DNA from 3 places in the Enterobacter sp. WI-ESBL-E8 genome. Region 1 is predicted to be linked to each of the others. Evidence: predicted binding sites of a transcription regulator. Region 1 holds the regulator's gene; each other region holds the start of a gene.
The links. The regulator Fur, encoded in region 1, represses iron uptake genes when iron is present. The targets are predictions, from matches to a motif close to ATAATAATGAGAACNACTATCAA.
Positions count from the first base shown of each region.

Region 2: the regulator Fur is predicted to act here: its motif matches at 3,906-3,928, upstream of ACWHWP_RS16600 (Nramp family divalent metal transporter).
Region 3: the regulator Fur is predicted to act here: its motif matches at 4,796-4,818, upstream of feoA (ferrous iron transporter A).

Region 1 covers NZ_JBRWXJ010000001.1:1,369,995-1,377,390, reverse strand. The annotation lists gene ybfE (LexA regulated protein) at 75-362, shown strand; gene fldA (flavodoxin FldA) at 518-1,048, shown strand; gene fur (ferric iron uptake transcriptional regulator) at 1,339-1,785, shown strand; gene chiQ (ChiQ/YbfN family lipoprotein) at 1,893-2,222, opposite strand; gene chiP (chitoporin ChiP) at 2,270-3,685, opposite strand; gene glnS (glutamine--tRNA ligase) at 4,132-5,799, opposite strand; gene nagE (N-acetylglucosamine-specific PTS transporter subunit IIBC) at 5,969-7,396, opposite strand, start outside.
Region 2 covers NZ_JBRWXJ010000001.1:3,509,214-3,516,609, forward strand. The annotation lists gene ipdC (indolepyruvate decarboxylase) at 1-940, opposite strand, end outside; gene mgrA (L-glyceraldehyde 3-phosphate reductase) at 1,126-2,124, shown strand; gene ACWHWP_RS16595 (DUF2502 domain-containing protein) at 2,252-2,596, shown strand; gene ACWHWP_RS16600 (Nramp family divalent metal transporter) at 2,628-3,866, opposite strand; gene ACWHWP_RS16605 (NupC/NupG family nucleoside CNT transporter) at 4,216-5,403, shown strand; gene ACWHWP_RS16610 (sensor domain-containing phosphodiesterase) at 5,447-7,396, opposite strand, start outside.
Region 3 covers NZ_JBRWXJ010000001.1:4,633,172-4,640,567, forward strand. The annotation lists gene envZ (two-component system sensor histidine kinase EnvZ) at 1-736, opposite strand, end outside; gene ompR (osmolarity response regulator transcription factor OmpR) at 733-1,452, opposite strand; gene greB (transcription elongation factor GreB) at 1,685-2,158, shown strand; gene ACWHWP_RS22175 (Tex family protein) at 2,247-4,577, shown strand; gene feoA (ferrous iron transporter A) at 4,859-5,086, shown strand; gene feoB (Fe(2+) transporter permease subunit FeoB) at 5,117-7,396, shown strand, end outside.

The DNA.
Region 1 (7,396 bases):
TTGGTGATGTATGATGGCGCGCTTATCGCCCGGGCATTAGCAGGGCGGCGTGTTTCCCCCGAAGTCTCAGAATCATGGCCAAAGAACAAACGGACCGTACGACACTAGATCTGTTCGCGAATGAACGTCGACCGGGACGACCCAAGACGAATCCGCTTTCGCGCGATGAACAGCTGCGTATCAATAAACGCAACCAGCTTAAACGCGATAAAAATCGTGGGCTTAAGCGTGTCGAACTGAAGCTTAACGCCGACGCCGTCGATGCGCTTAACGAGCTGGCTGACGCGCGAAATATCAGCCGCAGCGAGCTCATTGAAGAGATGTTGATCGCCCAGCTTGAGACGTTACGCAGCCAGGCATAAGTCTGAAAATCCCCTTTATCGCCCTTTTCATGTAGCACGGAGTGCAGTCCTGCGCGATAGCTGTTTCCGCAGGGTTGCCAGTTCTGCTATTATTGCCCTTATCCGTGGCCGAATTGCGCCACCATACTATTAAGTTTCAAGAGGTTATTTTACTCATGGCAATCATCGGCATTTTCTTTGGCAGTGATACCGGCAATACCGAAAATATCGCAAAAAACATTCAAAAACAGCTCGGTAAAGACGTTGCTGATGTGCATGACATCGCCAAGAGCAGCAAAGAAGATCTCGAAGGCTATGACATTCTTCTGCTGGGTATTCCAACGTGGTACTACGGTGAAGCCCAGTGCGACTGGGATGATTTCTTCCCGACGCTGGAAGAAGTCGACTTCAACGGTAAGCTGGTCGCCCTGTTTGGCTGCGGCGATCAGGAAGACTACGCCGAGTACTTCTGTGACGCGCTGGGGACTATCCGCGACATCATTGAGCCGAATGGCGCCGTGATCGTTGGCCACTGGCCAACTGCCGGTTACCACTTCGAAGCGTCTAAAGGCCTGGCCGATGACGATCATTTCGTGGGTCTGGCCATTGACGAAGACCGTCAGCCAGAGCTGACGGCAGAGCGCGTTGAGAAATGGGTTAAGCAGATCCGTGAGGAACTGCACCTGGACGATATTCTTAACGCCTGATTTTTATCGCGGCGCAGCGGCGGCTGCGCCCATGCTCTAGGTCAAACCGATTAAATTAATCGCTACAATCTTTTAACTTTTTCGCCCAGACCTGTACAATGTCTCCCTGATAAACGTGGTTTTCCATTGAGCAAGTTTGTTGGTGATACCACGTTTTTATAAGCATATTTTGCCTGAGACTTGCAGTTTTCATTTAGCCATGGCAGTTCTATAATGAGACGCATTATCCCGGGTGCATTTTCTGTCACTTCCTACAGAAGTGAATCGTTTAGCAACAGGACAGATTCCGCATGACTGACAACAATACCGCATTAAAGAAGGCTGGCCTGAAAGTTACGCTTCCTCGGTTAAAAATCCTCGAAGTGCTTCAGGGTCCAGACAATCACCATGTCAGTGCGGAAGACCTCTATAAACGTCTTATCGACATGGGTGAAGAGATTGGGCTGGCTACCGTCTATCGCGTGCTGAACCAGTTTGATGACGCGGGCATTGTTACCCGTCATAATTTCGAAGGTGGTAAATCTGTTTTCGAACTGACCCAGCAGCAGCACCACGATCACCTGATCTGCCTCGATTGCGGCAAGGTCATTGAATTTAGCGATGATTCCATTGAATCACGCCAGCGTGAAATCGCCGCACGTCATGGCATCCGCCTGACCAACCACAGCCTGTACCTTTACGGTCACTGCGCTGAAGGCGACTGCCGCGAAGATGACCACGCGCACGACGCAAAATAATCAGTCTTCATACTCTGAGCCAGCCGCAAGGTTGGCTTTTTTTTCGCCTGTTTTCAGGTATAAAAAAGCCCGGTAAGCATAGCGCCACCGGGCATGGTAACAGCAGGTTAGTTACTGTTATTGCTGCGGATCTCTTTCCAGATCTGGTCGCAACGCTTCGCCACTTCCTGATCGTTACCGGTTTTACGCGCCTGGATACAGGCCTGGTAATCCATCACGCGAACATTTTCCTGCGTTGCGAACTGCTCATGCGCCTTCTCTTTTTTCAGCACATTCAACACGCTCTGGCAGGCCTGAATTTTCTCCGGCGAGCCTTCAGCGGTATTGATGCACGCGCTATAAGCTTCCTTCAGCCGGGAATCTTCTTTAGGCGCCTGGCTCTGAGAACACGCCACCAGCCCCGACGCCAGCAGCGCGACAATTACAATTTTTTTCATCATGTGCAGTCTCCGGTCCGGCGGGCGCTAACCCGCCGGACGATTCATCAGAAGATGGTGAACGGTGCGATAACCATGAATTTCACGTCACGTTCATCCTGGAAGATGTTGTTATATCCGCCACCGTAGCTAGGCAGGTCAGAATGGTTGTCATACTGGGTGAAGTGCAGTTTGAACATTGTGCCCTTGGCTCTTCCATCCTGCAGTACATACGCAGCATCCAGACTATAGGCGGATTCCTTCAGGCGCTGGCTCTGATCGTAGATTGGGGCACTACTTGGTTTAGCATCCCAACCGTAAGCATAGGAAGCCCCCACTGACCAACCTGCAAGATTCCAGTTTTTGAGATCGTACATCGCCCCGAAGAAGACTGCTTTTTCACCATTGGCGTTAAAGTCAGAACGGTTATCCCACCAGATATCCAGGCGACCGTTAGAAGATGCATAGGTTGGTGTCATGCGCTGTAAGAAGAAGCCCTGATTACCATCAGCTTTGACCCACGTGCCTTCAAGACGTAGATCCACCTGGCCAATCTTGTAGCCAAAGGTTAAAGCTTGCAGCCAGGCCGTGCCGTCATATAAGTCCCTGGCAAGTGCCACTTCATCGTTGGTACGCAGGTTATTTTGTGCGTCTGCTTTATCTCGCGCACCATAGAATTGATAGCTGGTCGAAAGTGGGCTTCCGGCGATATCGAACTTATAAGATGCTTTGGCAAAATACTGGTCCATGTATCCTTGTGCCTGACCAAATGCCGCTTCCAGCACCAGATTATTTTTGAAATCGTACTTAGCACCAAGAGAATGAAGATAATCTACCCGCGTTTTACGATCGCCCTGGTAGAACTTGTCCATTTCGATATGCCACGGTGCTTTATACTCGTTGGTCCACATATAAGAGAAGCTCAACGCACCCGCATCACCGTAGTCAAAGTTAGCCCCGGCTTCTGCACCCTGATAGGTGCCTGGCATAAAGCTCCAGTGCGGCGCTAACAGCGTCTGGCCGGTGGGCTGAATATAGCCACCGCGCGCCCACACCGGGCCGTATTTAAATTTCGCTGCGGCCTTATAAAGGCTGATTCCGCTCTTATCCCCGGACCAGTCTTCTTTATAGGCTTTGTTGCTGGAGGAGAAGGCAATTTCGTTCGGGTGGCCGCTGTCGCCGTTTTCCGCCATTTCGATTGCCGTGAACGCAGCAATATCCAGACCGAACATATCCGCGGCATAACCCGACTGGAAGTCCAGGTTGGCGTTCCAGGTGGAGTGAGAAAGGTTAGTTTTGTATTTGTCTTCAGTGACGTCTTTACGGTCACGTTCACGCTGCCAGTAATAAATACCGCCCGTGAGGGTAGAATCTTCGATGAAACCCGCGGCTTTCGCCTCTGGTGTAACGACCAGGCCCGACATTGCTGTCACACCGGCAATAGCCAGCGCCAGCGCACTACGTTTGCCACTGAACGTACGCATAGATTATTCCTCTTTGACGAATTAAAACGCCTGAAACGGCGAAAATAAAAAAGACCAAATGGTCAGGGGTAGTTATAAATACCCTCGAATTAACTACCGTCTTTAGGTTATTTTTCGCGACGCGAATTATCAATGCTTTTCAGCGGACAAAAGTCAGGATTATGACGAAGTGCACATAATTGGTAGTGCTTTGTAACATTTACCGGAGGGCGAGATTTGGCGGGGCAAGCCATTAAATTTCAGAGGGTAAGATCGTTAATTGCTGTTACTTTTTACAAATTGCGTATTGATGATAAAAAACAAACTTTTTTCAGAAAAATAAGTAGCACCACATTGACCTGATATTTTCCACGATATTATTACCCCCCTGCTTTAACGATATGATCGTTAAATAAAAAAACGCCGCAATAAGCGGCGTTTGTCTCTCATTGACCAATGCAGCGTTATTATTCGCCGATTTTGGTCCAGGTATCACGCAGACCCACGGTACGGTTAAATACCGGTTTTTCCGCCGTGCTGTAACGGCTGTCCAGGCAGAAGTAACCTTCACGCTCGAACTGGAACGCTTTACCCGCTTCAGCGGCTTTCAGGGAAGGCTCCGCATAACCCTGCTTGATCACCAGAGATTCCGGGTTGATGGTCGCCAGGAAGTCTTCAGCAGCACCCGGGTTAGGCACGCTGAACAGACGATCGTACAGACGAATTTCCACCGGCAGCGCGTGGGATGCGCTCACCCAGTGAATAACGCCTTTCACCTTGCGGCCGTCCGCCGGATCTTTACTCAGCGTTTCAGCGTCATATGAACAGAAGATGGTGGTGATGTTACCTTCCGCGTCTTTCTCTACGCGCTCTGCCTTGATGACGTAGGCATTACGCAGACGCACCTCTTTACCCAACACCAGACGCTTGTACTGCTTGTTGGCTTCTTCGCGGAAGTCAGCACGGTCGATCCAGATTTCACCGCTGAACGGCACGTCGCGGCTGCCCATTTCCGGTTTATTCGGATGGTTAGGCATGGAGACCAGCTCGCTTTCACCCTGCGGATAGTTCTCGATAACCAGCTTCACCGGGTCGATGACCGCCATCGCACGCGGTGCGTTTTCGTTGAGGTCTTCGCGAATGCAGGATTCCAGAGAAGCTATTTCAATGGTGTTGTCCTGCTTGGTCACGCCGATACGTTTGCAGAACTCACGAATAGACGCGGCAGTATAACCACGACGACGCAGACCAGAGATGGTCGGCATACGCGGGTCGTCCCAGCCCTCAACGTGCTTGTCGGTCACCAGCAAGTTCAGCTTACGCTTGGACATCACGGTGTATTCCAGATTCAGACGAGAGAACTCGTACTGACGCGGATGCACGGGAATGGTGATGTTATCCAGTACCCAGTCGTACAGACGACGGTTGTCCTGGAACTCCAGCGTACACAGGGAGTGGGTGATGCCTTCCAGCGCATCGCTGATGCAATGGGTGAAGTCGTACATCGGGTAGATGCACCACTTGTTACCGGTCTGGTGGTGTTCAGCAAATTTAATGCGGTACAGCACCGGATCGCGCATCACGATGAACGGAGACGCCATATCGATTTTGGCGCGCAGGCAGGCTTTGCCCTCTTCGAAGCCACCGGCACGCATTTTTTCAAACAGCGCCAGGTTCTCTTCAACGCTGCGATCGCGGAACGGGCTGTTTTTACCCGGTGCGGTCAGCGTACCGCGGTATTCACGGATCTCGTCAGCAGACAGCTCGTCGACATACGCCAGACCTTTGTTGATAAGCTCCACCGCATAGGCGTACAGCTGATCAAAATAGTCAGAGGAGTAGCAGATATCGCCAGACCAGTTGAAGCCCAGCCATTGCACGTCGTTCTTAATGGACTCAACGTATTCGATGTCTTCTTTTACTGGGTTGGTGTCATCGAAACGCAGGTTGCACTGTCCCTGATAGTCCTGGGCAATGCCAAAGTTCAGGCAGATAGATTTTGCATGCCCGATATGCAGGTAGCCGTTCGGCTCCGGCGGGAAACGGGTATGAATTGTGGTGTGCTTACCACTGGCCAGATCTTCATCGATGATCTGACGAATAAAGTTACTCGGGCGGGCTTCTGCCTCACTCATCGTGGATTCCTCAAAGCGTAAACAACGTATAACGGCATATGATCTTATAAGCCGGACGTAGTGACAACCCTTAAAACGGCTCTGAAGAAAATAATGGGGGCATTTGCTGCAAAAAAAAGCGGCGGAGGATAACCCCCGCCGCTTAAGGCATGACTCTACTCAGGAGCGATTACTTGCCTTTAATCTCATACAGAGGCGTTTGACCCGCAACAACCTGACCTTTCGCCTGAATGACCAGGCCACTGAAGTCATCGATGTTGCTGCAAACCACCGGGCTTATCATGGAGCGCGCGTTGGCGTTCAGGAAGTCCAGATCCATTTCCAGAACCGGCTGACCAGCCACAACTTCAGCGCCCTCTTCCACCAGGCGAGTAAAGCCCTGACCGTTCAGCGCAACGGTATCGATACCCATGTGGACAACGATCTCCGCGCCATTTTCGGTTTCGAGGCAGAACGCGTGGTTGGTGTTGAAGATTTTCACGATGGTACCGGCAGCAGGAGACACAACGGTTTTGTCCGTTGGTTTCACCGCAACACCGTCACCGACCGCTTTGCTGGCGAACGCTTCATCAGGTACCTGCTCAATCGCAACGACCTCACCGGTCACGGGAGACACCAGCGCGGCAACCGTTTTGGCATTAGGTACCGCCTGCGGTTTCGCAGCTGCAGGAGCGGCAGCAGGCGCAGCGCTTGCTTCAGCGGCTGCAACCGGGCCGGTCGTTTTCATTGCGTTGGCAATTTTTTCCGCAACGAAGCCGACGATGATCTGCACGCTGGTTTTGTTCAGGCGGATAACACCGGACGCGCCCAGGCGTTTCGCCAGCGCTTCGTTCACCAGAGAAGAATCTTTCACGTTCAGACGCAGACGGGTGATACAGGCATCAATACCGGTCAGGTTGTCAGAACCGCCAACTGCGGCAATGTACTGACGCGCCAGACCTGATACGTCCTGCTCCTGAGCACCGCTCACGTTCACATCCTGACCATCCGCTTCGCTACCGGCCACGGCCAGTTCACGACCCGGAGTCATCAGGTTGAATTTGGTGATAGTGAAACGGAACACCATGTAGTAGATCGCGAAGAACACCAGACCTTGTGGGATCAGCATCCACCAGTGGGTTGCCAGCGGGTTACGGGAAGAAAGCACCATATCCACCAGACCCGCACTGAAGCCAAAGCCCGCAATCCAGTGCATGCTTGCCGCGATAAACACGGAGATACCGGTCAGCACAGCGTGGATCACGTACAGTACAGGCGCCACGAACATGAAGGAGAATTCCAGCGGCTCGGTGATACCGGTGAAGAAGGCCGCAAACGCGCCCGCCATCATAATACCCAGCACTTTCGCTTTGTTTTCTGGACGCGCGCAGTGGTAGATCGCCAGCGCAGCGCCTGGAAGACCAAACATCATGATTGGGAAGAAGCCTGCCTGGTAACGACCGGTAATACCGACAACCGCTTTACCTGCTTCGATGGACTGTGCGCCACCCAGGAAGTTAGGGATATCGTTAATACCTGCAACGTCGAACCAGAATACGGAGTTCAGCGCGTGGTGCAGACCAACCGGGATCAGCAGACGGTTGAAGAACGCGTACAC
Region 2 (7,396 bases), 2.1 Mb from region 1:
CGCGGGCGGCATGAGGCTGAACTTCTATCGTTTGCGACGGGGTCAACTGGTGAGTGAAGCCAGCGGTCAGGGTATCGGTAAATCGCGTGCCGATGCACAGCACCGTATCCGCCCCTTCAATCGCCTCTTTTACCGCGCCGGCGCTTGCAGAACCGCTGTACGTCCCGTAAAAACCCGCGTGACGCTCGTCAAATATGCCTTTGCCCATCAGCATGGTGGCGTGCGCCATCGGCACTTCTTTGACCCATTTCTGTAGTGCATGTTTCAGTCCATGGCGCAGGACAAGGAAATCGGCCAGCAGCGCAGTACGCTTGCTCATGGCCAGCTTGCTCTCGGCGGCATCCCGGAACGCCTTCAGGCAAGCGCTATCGGCATGCGCATGCCTGAGAGTGAGAGCGTTTACAGGAGGCGTGGCGGCTTTTTTTGCCACATCGGCAGGCAGCATCAGATAGCCGGGGCGACGTTCCCGGAGCATGGTAGTTAACACCCGATCAATCTCATAGCAGGCGTTTTGTTCGGTCAGGATCGCCTGTGCGGCAGTGATCGGTTCGCTCATATGGTAAAAGTGACGAAACTCACCGTCACCCAACGTATGGTGCAGCAGTTCCCCTCGCTGCTGTGACGCCATGCCTGGCGCCCCCACAATATGCAGTACCGGCACGTGCTCGGCATAGCTGCCCGCAATGCCGTTCATGGCGCTTAACTCTCCTACGCCAAATGTCGTCAGCAGCGCGGCGAAGCCCTTACATCGGGCATATCCGTCAGCGGCATAAGAGGCGTTTAACTCGTTGGCACAGCCCACCCAACAGATATCTGGGCTGTCTATCACGTGGTCGAGAAACTGCAGGTTATAGTCGCCCGGCACGCCAAACAGATGATCGGCTCCACAATCTGTAAGACGGTCCAGCAGGTAATCGGCGACGCAGTATGGGGTACGCATGAACAGGTATCCTTCTAATGTTGACCTCACCTTGAGTATTAAAGAAGCGTGATGGCTGTCCAGAATTGGCGCTAAGAAGGGCATGGAAAGAATGCTTTACAAAAAATGCTGCGCTATGCTGCTTTTTTTCACGTTAATGTAAACGCATACACTGATTTTTCTCTTCAGCGCCAGAGGTCATAAGAATGGGTTATCAGCCGAACAAAAGTCGTTATCAGACAATGGAGTATCGCCGCTGCGGGCAAAGCGGACTCAGATTGCCCGCCATCTCGCTTGGGCTGTGGCATAATTTTGGCGATACCACGCTTATCGAAAACAGCCGTCAACTTTTACAGCGCGCGTTCGATCTGGGTATTACGCATTTCGACCTTGCCAACAACTATGGCCCGCCACCGGGATCCGCCGAACGTAATTTCGGACGGATTTTGCAGGAGGATTTTCTGCCCTGGCGCGACGAGCTGATCGTTTCAACCAAAGCGGGGTATACCATGTGGGATGGCCCGTATGGCGACTGGGGGTCACGCAAATACCTGCTGGCAAGCCTGGATCAAAGCCTGAAGCGCATGGGGCTGGAGTATGTAGATATCTTTTATCACCACCGTCCCGACCCACAAACGCCGCTGCTGGAAACCATGAAAGCGCTTGACCACGCGGTGCGTCAGGGAAAAGCCCTGTATGTCGGGTTATCCAACTACCCGGCCGATCTGGCCCGCCAGGCGATTGATATCCTTAATGACCTCGGAACCCCCTGCCTGATCCACCAGCCGAAATACTCCATGTTTGAGCGTGCACCGGAAGCGGGATTGCTGGACGTATTGCAGGAAAAAGGGGTTGGCTGTATTCCCTTCTCGCCGCTGGCCGGGGGACAACTGACCAACCGCTATCTGGACGGCATTCCCGCAGACTCCCGCGCGGCAAGCGGCAGTAAGTTCCTCAACCCGGAGCAGATTACCGAAGAGAAGCTGGAGAAGGTAAGACAACTCAACGCGCTGGCGGAAGGCAGAGGCCAGAAGCTGTCGCAGATGGCGCTGGCCTGGATATTACGCCACGAATCGGTGACGTCTGTACTGATTGGCGCGAGCAAAGTCGCCCAGATTGACGATGCCGCGTGTATGCTGGAAAACCGCCATTTCTCCGCCGAAGAGCTGGCCCGTATTGAAGCCATCCTGAGCGGCTCAAAATAAAATCACTTTTAGCAAAAAGTGCTCTTACTCAGGAATTCGGAGTTGAGGCGATGAAACGAGCCTTTACCAACTCGTAATATTGCGTTAACAGGCCCATCAAAGGCCCCGATCGTGAAGGAGAAAGAGTATGTTCAGGTCACTGATTCTTGCAGCGGTATTACTGGCTTCATCAGCCCCGCTGATCGCCACTGCGGGCGAAATCACCCTGTTGCCATCAGTAAAATTACAAATTGGCGATCGTGACGACTACGGCAGATACTGGGACGGTGGCTACTGGCGCGACCGTGACTACTGGCATCGTCACTATGAGTGGCGCGGCGATCGCTGGTGGAAACATGATAACGGCAGACACCGTGGCTGGTATAAAGACAAAGCGTATGAGCGCGGTTACCGTGAAGGCTGGAACGATCGTGACGACCGCCGCGGCGGCTGGGGTCACGGCAAAGGCCATGGTCACGGCCATCATCACTAATCAAAAAGGCGCCACGCGGCGCCTTTTTTTGTTAAAGCCCCAGCGCGGTTCCAATCAACAGCCACAGGTTCAATGCCACCACCACCACCACAATGGCCCATCCGGCCCGTTTTACCAGCGTTGAGTTGACCAGCTCGCCCATCAGGGTTTTGTTGCTGGTAAAGATCAGCAGCGGCACCAGCGCCAGCGCGATACCAAAGCTCAGCAATACCTGGCTCATAACCAGAATTCGTGTGGGATCGAGCCCCATCAGAATCACGATAAATGACGGCAGCATGGTGACGGAGCGACGCACCCACAGCGGAATATGGAACCGGACAAATCCCTGCATCACCACCTGGCCTGCCAGCGTGCCCACCACCGTCGAAGACAGACCGGCGGCCACCAGGCTCAAACCAAATATCGTGGCGGCTGCATGGCTCAGCAGCGGCTCCAGCGTGAGATAAGCCTGGTCAAGATCGGCGATGCCGGTATGGCCGTTAAAGTGGAAAGCGGCGGCTGCGGTAGCCATCATCGCCAGATTCACAAACCCCGCGATGGTCATGGCGATAGCCACATCCCACTTGGTTGCGGAATAACGTTCTTTACGCGTCCCACCGTGGAGATGCTGGGTCAGGGAGGAGTGCAGGTAAATCACATGCGGCATGATGGTCGCCCCCAACACCCCGGCGGCCAGGAACACCGCTTCCGAGGTTGGCAGGCTTGGGATCACCATCCCTTTACCGAGCTGCGCCAGATTCGGTTGGGAGAAAATCAGCTCGACGATGTAGGCCGCCGCGACAAACAGCAGCAGACCGCCGATGACCTTCTCCAGCGGTTTTTGACCGCGACGCTGCAGCATCAGGATCAGGAACGTGGCAATCCCGGTCAGTACCGCCCCCTGCAACAGCGACACGCCCAGAATCAGCTTAAAGCCGATCGCCGCGCCGATAAATTCAGCGAGGTCCGTTGCCATGGCGATGATTTCCGCCTGAACCCAGTAGAGCCAGACGGCCGGACGCGGATAATGGTCGCGAATTTGCTCCGCCAGGTTTTTACCGGTGGCAATCCCCAGCTTTGCGGAGAGCATCTGAATCAGCATTGCCATCAGGTTAGCCCAGACAACCACCCACAGCAGCTTATAGCCGAAGCTGGCCCCGGCCTGAATGTTGGTCGCAAAGTTACCTGGATCGATATAGCCAATGGCAGCGATGAACGCAGGTCCCATTAATGCGAACCGCAACTTGCGCGCTGCTCTGCTACTGCTACCCTCTACGCGACTGTTTGTCATTTCTGCCTCTGAAATATAGCCTTTGCTATGTTTAATGCTATCAAAATGAGAATGATTATCAAGATCATTTGCGAAGTTTACAGTGATTTCTCTGATAGCTTTGAACGATAGACGGGCGGGTAAGCGGGGGCGATTTAACAGAAAGCGAAATCGCGCGCTCTTTTGTGAAGACTAGCACACAAACTTAACTTTTCACTCATTTACCTAACATAACAAAAATGTATTGTGGATCACTATTTTTGAGACTCGTCACAGGATGTAACTATAGTGTGTCCTTGATCTCGTTTTCTTTTCGCTTGTTACATAGAATGTGCACGAAAATTAAACCTGCCTCATATTTGGAGCAAATATGGACCGCGTCCTTCATTTTGTCCTGGCACTTGTTGTCGTTACTGCACTTGCATTGCTGGTCAGCACAGACCGCAAAAAAATTCGTATTCGTTATGTTGTCCAGCTGCTGGTCATTGAAGTTTTACTTGCGTGGTTCTTCCTGAACTCCAACGTCGGCCTCGGCTTCGTGAAAGGCTTCTCCGAAATGTTCGAAAAACTGCTCGGATTCGCCAACGAAGGGACGAACTTTGTCTTCGGTAAAATGAACGACGAAGGTCTGGCGTTCTTCTTCCTGAAGGTTCTGTGCCCAATCGTCTTTATCTCCGCGCTTATCGGTATTCTGCAGCACATCCGCGTTCTGCCGTTCGTTATTCGTGGAATTGGTTTCCTGTTATCCAAAGTGAACGGCATGGGTAAGCTGGAATCATTCAACGCCGTAAGTTCCCTGATCCTCGGTCAGTCTGAGAACTTCATCGCGTATAAAGATATTCTCGGCAAAATGTCCCGCAACCGCATGTACACCATGGCAGCAACCGCAATGTCTACCGTTTCCATGTCTATCGTGGGCGCGTATATGACCATGCTGGAGCCGAAGTATGTTGTTGCTGCGCTGGTTCTGAACATGTTCAGCACCTTTATCGTTCTGTCACTGATCAACCCGTACCGCGTTGACGCCAGCGAAGAAAACATCCAGATGTCCAACCTGCATGAAGGCCAGAGCTTCTTCGAAATGCTGGGTGAATACATCCTGGCCGGTTTCAAAGTGGCGGTTATCGTTGCCGCTATGCTGATCGGCTTCATTGCGCTGATTTCTGCGCTGAACGCCCTGTTCGCTGCGGTGCTGGGTATCTCCTTCCAGGGAATTCTGGGCTACATCTTCTACCCTGTTGCATGGGTGATGGGTGTTCCGGCTCACGAAGCGCTGCAGGTGGGCAGTATCATGGCGACCAAACTGGTTTCTAACGAATTCGTTGCGATGATGGATCTGCAGAAAATCGCCAGCACGCTTTCTCCGCGCGCGGAAGGCATTCTGTCCGTGTTCCTGGTCTCCTTCGCGAACTTCTCGTCCATCGGTATCATCGCCGGTGCGATTAAAGGTCTGAACGAAGAACAGGGTAACGTGGTTTCTCGCTTTGGCCTGAAACTGGTTTACGGTTCTACCCTGGTGAGCGTCCTGTCTGCTTCTATCGCGGCACTGGTTCTGTAACGTTTACCGTTAAAAAAAACCGGGAGCCTGGCTCCCGGTTTTTTTATGCCCGTAATTCTTCCAGCGGTTTGGGTTTGCCTATCAGATACCCCTGCAGGTAGTCCACACCAAAGCGGAGCAGCATCTCGCGCTGCGCCGGTGTTTCTACATATTCAGCAACTACGCACAGCGATTTTGTCTTCGCCAGATTACACATTGATTGCACGATCATCGCATCCATGTCATCGGTACAAATGTCTTTCACAAAGCAGCCGTCAATTTTAATGATGTCCGCCTGCAGGCGTCTGAGGCGCTCATAGTTCGCGTAGCCCGTACCAAAATCATCAATGGCAATCCGGAAACCGTAATCCCGCAGTTGCTGGAGATTGCTGATACTGCTTCCTGAATTAGAGAAGGCCTGCTCCTCGGTGATTTCAAGAACGACGGCCTGAGGCGCGATACCGTACTGCTCAAAGAGCGCGCAAATCTCGCCAGCGACCTCTTTTTGCATCAGCGTTAGCGGCATCAGATTGACGGAGAAGCGGGCACCGGCCTGCGTCGCAGGATGATCGCGCAGCCACGCCAGTAATTTTTCCATGACGTACATATCGAACCGGTGGCTCAGGTTGAACTGGGCAATCAGCGGAATAAAGCGATCGGGGGTAATCATCTCTCCCTCGCTTTCCATACGCGTCAGGATTTCGTAGTAACCGCTGCCGTCGGCCTTCTGGATGGGCTGTGCGTATAAATGGAACTGACCGGCCTCCAGGGCATGCTTAATCCGCGCCAGCATCAGCACGCGCTCAGTCGTTTGTCCTGATGCCGCTTCGATGCTATTCGTGAGCGCAAGAACGTTGTGCTCGCCGCAGGATTGCTCAGCCAGCCAGCTCAGTTGCCCCAGCGTGTGGTGCAGCTTTTCACCGTTTTCAACCATTCCCCAGGACGCGCCAAACTCGATATCCAGCCCGGTATTGTTCCAGAAAATCTTGCGGCTGTTCAGCCGATCGACCATATGCTGGAGACGTTCAGCGATTCCCGGCCCCAGTAATACCAGCACCAGCTCGCTTCCCGGAAGCTGGAAGAGCGCTTCATCTTTTTGCAGAAGCGGCTGAAGCGACGCGGCAATCGTTCGTTTGCAATGGACCCGCATGAGGATCCCGTAGTGGCGGCTCAAAAACTCCAGATTATCCATACGCAGAATACTTACTTTTGCATCCGGGTGAATCTCAAGATGATCCTCCAGCGCGCGAATATTGGGCAAACCGGTCAGCGGATCGGTGAGCGCCCTGTTCTGCCATCCCCGCTTCAGCCACTCGCTGCGCTGGTAAATTCGCGACATGTAAAGCAAACAGATGGCGAAAGAGATAAGTACGGAGAGGATAAAGGAGAGCGAATGGCCCGATTCCACCCCGTTAAGAAAGTTGTAGTTGTAGGACAACAGCAGGAGTGCAGATGCGGCCCACAGCAGAGAGATAAGCGCATAGGTCAGGCGACTTATCGCTAAGGTAAAAAGAATAAAAATCAGCGGCATCAAATAGCCCGCAATGACGGGTGATTCAAATGGACCGCATAAAATGACGAGAATGAAACTTAAAAGCATCAGCCAGACAAAAATATATAATGAATTCTTGTGGAAAAACACGGGCTTCACGCTTCGCCGCCAGAAGTTCATCGCGTAACGAGGATTAATTATCATTCTTAATGGGTAATAGAACATCATGGTAAAAATCAGCGCCGCGCATATCAGGCTTTGTATATCCACAACGTTATAAATTACCGTTCCTTCGCCGAAAAATGTGGAAATAGTCACCGGAAAATCAAACAAATAGCCCGCCATATACATCGACAGCTTAATACCTATTGGTACGATAAAACCGAGCCAGAATATACGTAAACCGATGTGCTTGTTGGGGATGCAGTAACGCCAACGCTTGCCCAGCATGAGGCGCAGAAGGCCGCACGCCGCGAACAATGCAAAGGTCTGACAAAACAGTAATACTGTATATTGTAGCGG
Region 3 (7,396 bases), 3.3 Mb from region 1:
GCAGGTCATGGCTAACCCCCGCCATCAGCAGCGTACGGTCATCCGCCAGCTGCTTCACACCTGCCGCCATATGGTTAAACGCACGCGTTACCGAACGGACCTCCGAGGCGCCATACTCGCGCAGCGGAGGAGGTATAATCCCTTTACCGACCTGCAGCGCAGCGTGCTCCAGGTCGACCAGCGGTCGGTTCTGTATACGAATAAACAGCCAGGCACCGCCTATCGCCAGCAGCATAATCGCCAGGGTATAGCGGAACAGCGGCGAGAAATCGCCCTGATGGATTTCGGTCAGCGGAACCCGCACCCAGATGTTGGGTGACAGCCAGGTTTTCAGCCAGACGACAGGCGAGCTTTTGTTTACCTCAACGCGCACTTCCGTTGGGCCGCCCAGCTGCTGCGCCATCTGCTGGCTGAGAAATTCGTAGTGCTGCGCCCAGCGCAGGCCCGCGTCTTCTGCCGCTTCGTTGGAGTAGAGCGAAATGCCCAGCTCACGGTAGATTTCACGACGAAACGCCGGGGGAACAACCAGCTGCGTGCCGTCTTCCAGCTGCAGCTTATCGGTCATCAGCATACGGACTTCGTATGCCAGGACCTTATTAAACTGCTGGAGGCTCGGCAGAATCGCAAAGTTCAACACGACCAGGTAGGTCGTCACCAGGCTGACGAACAGCAAGGTGACGATCAGTAACAGGGTACGGGCAAACGAGCTTCGCGGCGAGAAGCGCATTCGCCTCATGCTTTAGAGCCGTCCGGGACGAATACGTAGCCCAGACCCCAAACGGTCTGAATATAACGAGGATGCGCCGGATCTTCTTCCACCATGCGGCGCAGACGGGAGATCTGCACGTCGATGGAGCGCTCCATTGCGGAATATTCGCGGCCACGCGCCAGATTCATCAGCTTGTCACGGGAAAGCGGTTCACGCGGGTGGCTGACCAGCGCCTTCAGTACCGCAAACTCGCCGCTGGTGAGCGGCATAGGCTCGTCTTCACGGAACATCTCGCGGGTGCCGAGATTCAGCTTGAACTTACCGAATGCGATAACGGCTTCTTCCTGCGACGGTGCGCCAGGCAGTTCGTTCGCCTGACGACGCAGCACGGCGCGAATACGCGCCAGCAGTTCACGCGGGTTAAACGGTTTTGGAATGTAGTCATCCGCGCCGATTTCGAGGCCAACGATACGGTCAACTTCCTCGCCCTTCGCCGTCACCATGATGATCGGCATCGGGTTGCTCTGGCTGCGCAGACGGCGACAGATAGAGAGCCCGTCTTCGCCAGGCAGCATCAGGTCGAGAACCATCAGGTGGAAAGATTCACGGGTCAGCAGACGGTCCATCTGCTCAGCGTTCGCGACGCTACGAACCTGGAAGCCCTGCTCGGTCAGATAACGCTCCAGCAGCGCACGCAGGCGCATGTCGTCATCCACGACCAGAATTTTGTAGTTCTCTTGCATTGTGTGTACTCCCAAAGGTTCGGATAGTCTAATAACAGCGTATTCTAAAAAAGTGCACGTGTTCGACCAGCTAATTCTGGTATAAATTCTAGTCGAAATTGTTACAAAGCATATTTAACAGCAGCTTATCTGCACATTTCATCACATAAATCATTATTAACGCTGTCTGTTACGCTATGTGATACGTAATGTGCGCAAGGTTTGCAATGATGTCGAGTCTGAAGGTCACCCAATGAAAACGCCCCTGATCACCCGCGAAGGGTACGAAAAACTCAAAAAAGAGATGGATTACCTGTGGCGCGAAGAGCGTCCTGAAGTGACCAAAAAGGTTACCTGGGCGGCAAGCCTGGGCGATCGCAGCGAAAATGCTGACTACCAGTACAACAAAAAGCGGCTGCGTGAGATTGACCGCCGGGTACGCTATCTGACCAAATGTCTTGAGAACCTTAAAATTGTCGATTACTCCCCGCAGCAGGAGGGTAAAGTGTTCTTCGGCGCGTGGGTTGAGATTGAAAACGACAACGGCGACACCCTGCGTTTTCGCATTGTCGGCTACGATGAAATTTTTGGCCGTAAGGATTACATCTCCATTGACTCCCCGATGGCCCGCGCGCTGCTGAAAAAGGAAGTGGGCGACCTGGCCGTCGTTCAGACCCCTTCCGGTGAAGCCAGCTGGTACGTGAACGAAATCGAGTACGTTAAATAGTCCGAGAGCGCCCTCCCCGGCTGGCATTTTGCCGTGTCAGCCCGTATAACTATCCCCTGATTTTTTCGACTCAACAGATGATAAAGCCATGATGAAAGATTCGCTCTGCCGCATTATTGCGGGTGATATTCAGGCCAGAGCCGAACAGGTAGAAGCTGCCGTTCGCCTGCTTGATGAAGGGAACACCGTGCCGTTTATTGCGCGCTATCGTAAGGAAGTCACCGGCGGTCTGGATGACACGCAGCTGCGTAACCTGGAGACCCGTCTGGGTTATCTGCGCGAGCTGGAAGAACGTCGTCAGGCGATCCTCAAATCCATCGGCGAACAGGGCAAGCTGACCGGCGAGCTGGAAAGCGCCATTAACGGCACCCTGAGCAAAACCGAACTCGAAGACCTCTATCTGCCATACAAGCCGAAGCGCCGCACGCGCGGGCAGATTGCGATTGAAGCGGGTCTTGAGCCGCTGGCAGACCTGCTGTGGAACGCGCCGTCACACGATCCGGAAACCGAAGCGGCGAAATTTATCGACGCTGACAAAGGCGTTGCGGACACCAAGGCCGCACTCGATGGCGCACGCTACATTCTGATGGAGCGCTTCGCCGAAGACGCTGCCCTGCTCGCCAAAGTGCGTGATTACCTGTGGAAGAACGCACACATCGTCTCTACCGTCGTTGCGGGCAAAGAGGAAGAGGGCGCGAAATTCCGCGACTACTTCGATCACCACGAACCGATTTCTACCACCCCTTCTCACCGCGCACTCGCGATGTTCCGAGGCCGCAACGAAGGCGTGCTGCAGCTCTCCCTGAACGCCGACCCGCAGTTTGACGAGCCGCCGAAAGAGAGCCACTGCGAGCAGATCATCATCGACCATCTTGGCCTGCGCCTGAACAACGCCCCGGCAGACAGCTGGCGCAAAGGCGTGGTGAGCTGGACCTGGCGCATCAAGGTGCTGATGCACCTGGAAACCGAGCTGATGGGCACCGTGCGCGAGCGCGCTGAAGATGAAGCGATTAACGTCTTCGCCCGTAACCTGCACGATCTGCTGATGGCCGCCCCTGCCGGCCTGCGCGCCACCATGGGTCTCGATCCGGGCCTGCGCACCGGCGTGAAGGTGGCCGTGGTTGACGGCACCGGCAAGCTGGTGGCTACCGACACCATCTATCCGCACACCGGACAGGCAGCGAAAGCGGCCGTCGTGGTGGCCGCGCTGTGCGAGAAGTACAACGTGGAGCTGGTCGCCATCGGCAACGGTACGGCGTCCCGCGAAACCGAACGTTTCTACCTCGACGTGCAGAAGCAGTTCCCGAAAGTGACGGCGCAGAAAGTGATCGTCAGCGAAGCGGGGGCGTCCGTCTATTCCGCGTCAGAGCTGGCGGCGCAGGAGTTCCCGGACCTGGACGTTTCCCTGCGCGGTGCGGTCTCTATCGCTCGCCGCCTGCAGGATCCGCTGGCGGAACTGGTGAAGATCGACCCGAAATCCATCGGTGTGGGCCAGTATCAGCACGACGTGAGCCAGACTCAGCTGGCGCGCAAGCTGGATGCGGTCGTGGAAGACTGCGTAAACGCCGTCGGCGTTGACCTGAACACCGCTTCCGTTCCTCTGCTGACCCGCGTGGCGGGCTTAACGCGCATGATGGCGCAGAACATCGTCGCCTGGCGCGATGAGAACGGCCAGTTCCAGAACCGCCAGCAGCTGCTGAAGGTAAGCCGTCTCGGACCAAAAGCGTTTGAGCAGTGCGCGGGTTTCCTGCGCATCAACCACGGTGATAACCCGCTGGATGCCTCCACCGTTCACCCGGAAGCGTACCCGGTGGTAGAACGCATTCTGGCCGCCACCCAGCAGGCGCTGAAAGACCTGATGGGCGACAACAGCGCCCTGCGCAACCTGAAAGCCGTGGATTTCACCGACGATAAATTTGGCGTGCCAACCGTCACCGACATTATCAAAGAGCTGGAAAAACCGGGCCGCGATCCGCGTCCTGAGTTCAAAACGGCGACCTTTGCCGACGGCATCGAAACCATGAACGATCTGCTGCCGGGCATGGTGCTGGAAGGCGCGGTAACGAACGTTACCAACTTTGGCGCGTTTGTGGATATCGGCGTGCATCAGGATGGCCTGGTGCATATCTCATCCCTTGCCGACAAGTTCGTTGAAGACCCACACACCGTGGTCAAAGCGGGCGACATCGTGAAGGTTAAAGTGCTGGAAGTGGATCTGCAGCGCAAGCGTATCGCCCTGACCATGCGTCTGGACGAGCAGCCAGGCGACACCAACGCGCGCCGTGGCGGCAATGGCGGTGGCCGCGAGCAGCAGCGCCCGGCCGCTAAAGCCGCGAAACCGCGCGGACGCGATGCCCAGCCAGCAGGCAACAGCGCGATGATGGATGCGCTGGCGGCAGCGATGGGTAAGAAACGCTAAACCCTCACCCTAACCCTCTCCCCACAGGGGAGAGGGAATATTATTGTGCCGTAATATATGAAACCGATTGCACAGCCATATTTAAACCACTAATTATCACCCCGTTAACAAATAATCCCCTTTTCGTTTTCCCTTCATTTCAGCAAATATTGAGCAAGGTCAAACAGGCCGTAAATTAATACCGCAAACAACATTCCGTCACAGTTTTAATATTGCTGATAAAAACTATTCTCATTATCATCCCATAGTAGATAATTTAACCTTTCGTGGAATCAGGCATTATGCAATTCACTCCAGACAGTGCATGGAAGATTACCGGTTTTACCCGCGAAATTAGCCCTGCCTATCGGCAGAAGCTGCTGTCACTGGGCATGCTGCCCGGCTCGTCATTTCAGGTGGTACGCGTGGCGCCGCTCGGCGATCCGGTTCATATCGAAACCCGCCGCGTGAATCTGGTACTGCGTAAGAAAGACCTCGCATTAATTGAAGTCGAAGCCTTATCCCGATAACAAGCCAGCGGTTTCAGTGAGTCTAAAAAAATGAAAAAGTTAACTATTGGCTTAATTGGCAATCCTAATTCCGGCAAGACCACGCTTTTTAACCAGCTGACGGGGGCCCGCCAGCGCGTAGGTAACTGGGCCGGCGTAACGGTCGAGCGTAAAGAAGGCCAGTTCACGACGACCGACAACCAGGTCACGCTGGTTGACCTCCCCGGCACCTATTCCTTAACCACCATTTCGTCGCAAACCTCGCTCGATGAGCAAATTGCCTGTCACTATATTCTTGGCGGCGACGCGGACCTGCTGATCAACGTGGTCGATGCTTCCAACCTCGAGCGTAACCTTTATCTGACGCTGCAGCTGCTGGAGCTGGGGATCCCCTGCATCGTGGCGCTCAACATGCTCGACATTGCGGAGAAACAAAAGCTGCGCATCGACGTCGATGCCCTCTCCGCGCGCCTCGGGTGCCCGGTCGTTCCGCTGGTCTCGACGCGCGCTCGCGGGATTGATGCGCTGAAGCTGGCCATCGATCGCCACGCGGGCAATCGCGACGTTGAGCTGGTGCATTATGCGAAGCCCCTCCTGCGCGAAGCCAATATGCTGGCGCAGGAGATGGACAACAGCATGCCTGCGAAACAGCGTTTGTGGCTCGGTCTGCAGATGCTGGAAGGCGATATCTATAGCCGCGCTTACGCCGGGCATGCAGCTGATAAACTGGACGTAACGATAGCCCGCCTTCGCGACGAGCTGGACGACCCGGCGCTGCACATCGCCGATGCGCGCTACCAGGCCATCGCCTCGATCTGCGACGTGGTCAGTAACGCCCTCACGGCAGAACCCAGCCGCTTTACGGCTGCGGTGGATAAGGTCGTGCTTAACCGCTTCCTCGGCCTGCCCGTCTTCCTGCTGGTAATGTACGTGATGTTCCTGCTCGCCATTAACATCGGTGGCGCACTCCAGCCCATTTTCGATGCCGGTTCCGTGGCGGTCTTCGTGCACGGAATTCAGTGGGTGGGTTACACCCTGCACTTCCCGGAATGGCTAACCATCTTCCTCGCACAGGGGCTCGGCGGCGGTATCAACACCGTTCTGCCGCTGGTGCCGCAGATCGGCATGATGTATCTGTTCCTCTCGTTCCTGGAAGACTCCGGCTACATGGCGCGCGCCGCGTTCGTGATGGACCGTCTGATGCAGGCGCTGGGCCTGCCGGGTAAATCCTTCGTCCCGCTGATTGTCGGCTTCGGCTGTAACGTCCCGTCGGTGATGGGCGCACGCACGCTTGATGCGCCGCGCGAGCGTCTGATGACCATCATGATGGCGCCATTTATGTCCTGCGGCGCCCGTCTGGCGATCTTTGCCGTCTTTGCCGCCGCTTTCTTTGGTCAGCAGGGCGCGCTGGCGGTCTTCTCGCTGTATGTGCTGGGCATCGTGATGGCGATCCTGACCGGCTTAATGCTGAAACACACGATCATGCGCGGTGAAGCCTCGCCGTTTGTGATGGAGCTGCCGGTGTATCACGTGCCGCACCTGAAAAGCCTGGTGATCCAGACCTGGCAGCGCCTGAAAGGCTTTGTGCTGCGCGCCGGTAAGGTGATTGTCATCGTCAGTATTTTCCTGAGCGCGCTGAACAGCTTCACCCTCAGCGGGCAGGCGGCAGATAACATCAACAACTCGGCCCTTGCCTCCGTCAGCCGCGTCATCACCCCGGTCTTCAAACCGATTGGCGTGCATGAGGATAACTGGCAGGCAACCGTCGGGCTGTTCACCGGCGCGATGGCGAAAGAGGTGGTTGTCGGCACTCTGAACACGCTCTACACCGCAGAGAACATTCAGGAGCAGGAATTTAATCCGGCAGAGTTTCATCTCGGTCATGAACTGCTGGGTGCCGTAGAGGAAACCTGGCAGAGCCTGAAGGACACCTTCAGCCTGAGCGTGCTGGCCAACCCGATTGAAGCCAGCAAAGGCGACGGTGAAATGGCGACGGGTGCCATGGGTGTGATGAGCGAGAAATTTGGCAGCGCGTCCGCGGCCTATAGCTACCTCATCTTTGTTCTGCTCTACATTCCGTGCATCTCAGTGATGGGGGCGATTGCCCGCGAGTCCAGCCGCGGCTGGATGGGCTTCTCCATCCTGTGGGGGTTAAACATTGCGTACTCGCTGGCGACGCTCTTCTATCAGACCGTTAACTTCAGCCAGCACCCGCGCTACAGCCTGGTCTGCATCCTCGCGGTGGTTCTGTTTAACGCGATCGTTCTCGGCCTGCTGCGGCGCGCGCGCAGCCGCGTCGATATCGACCTGCTGGCTAATCGTAAAACCGCC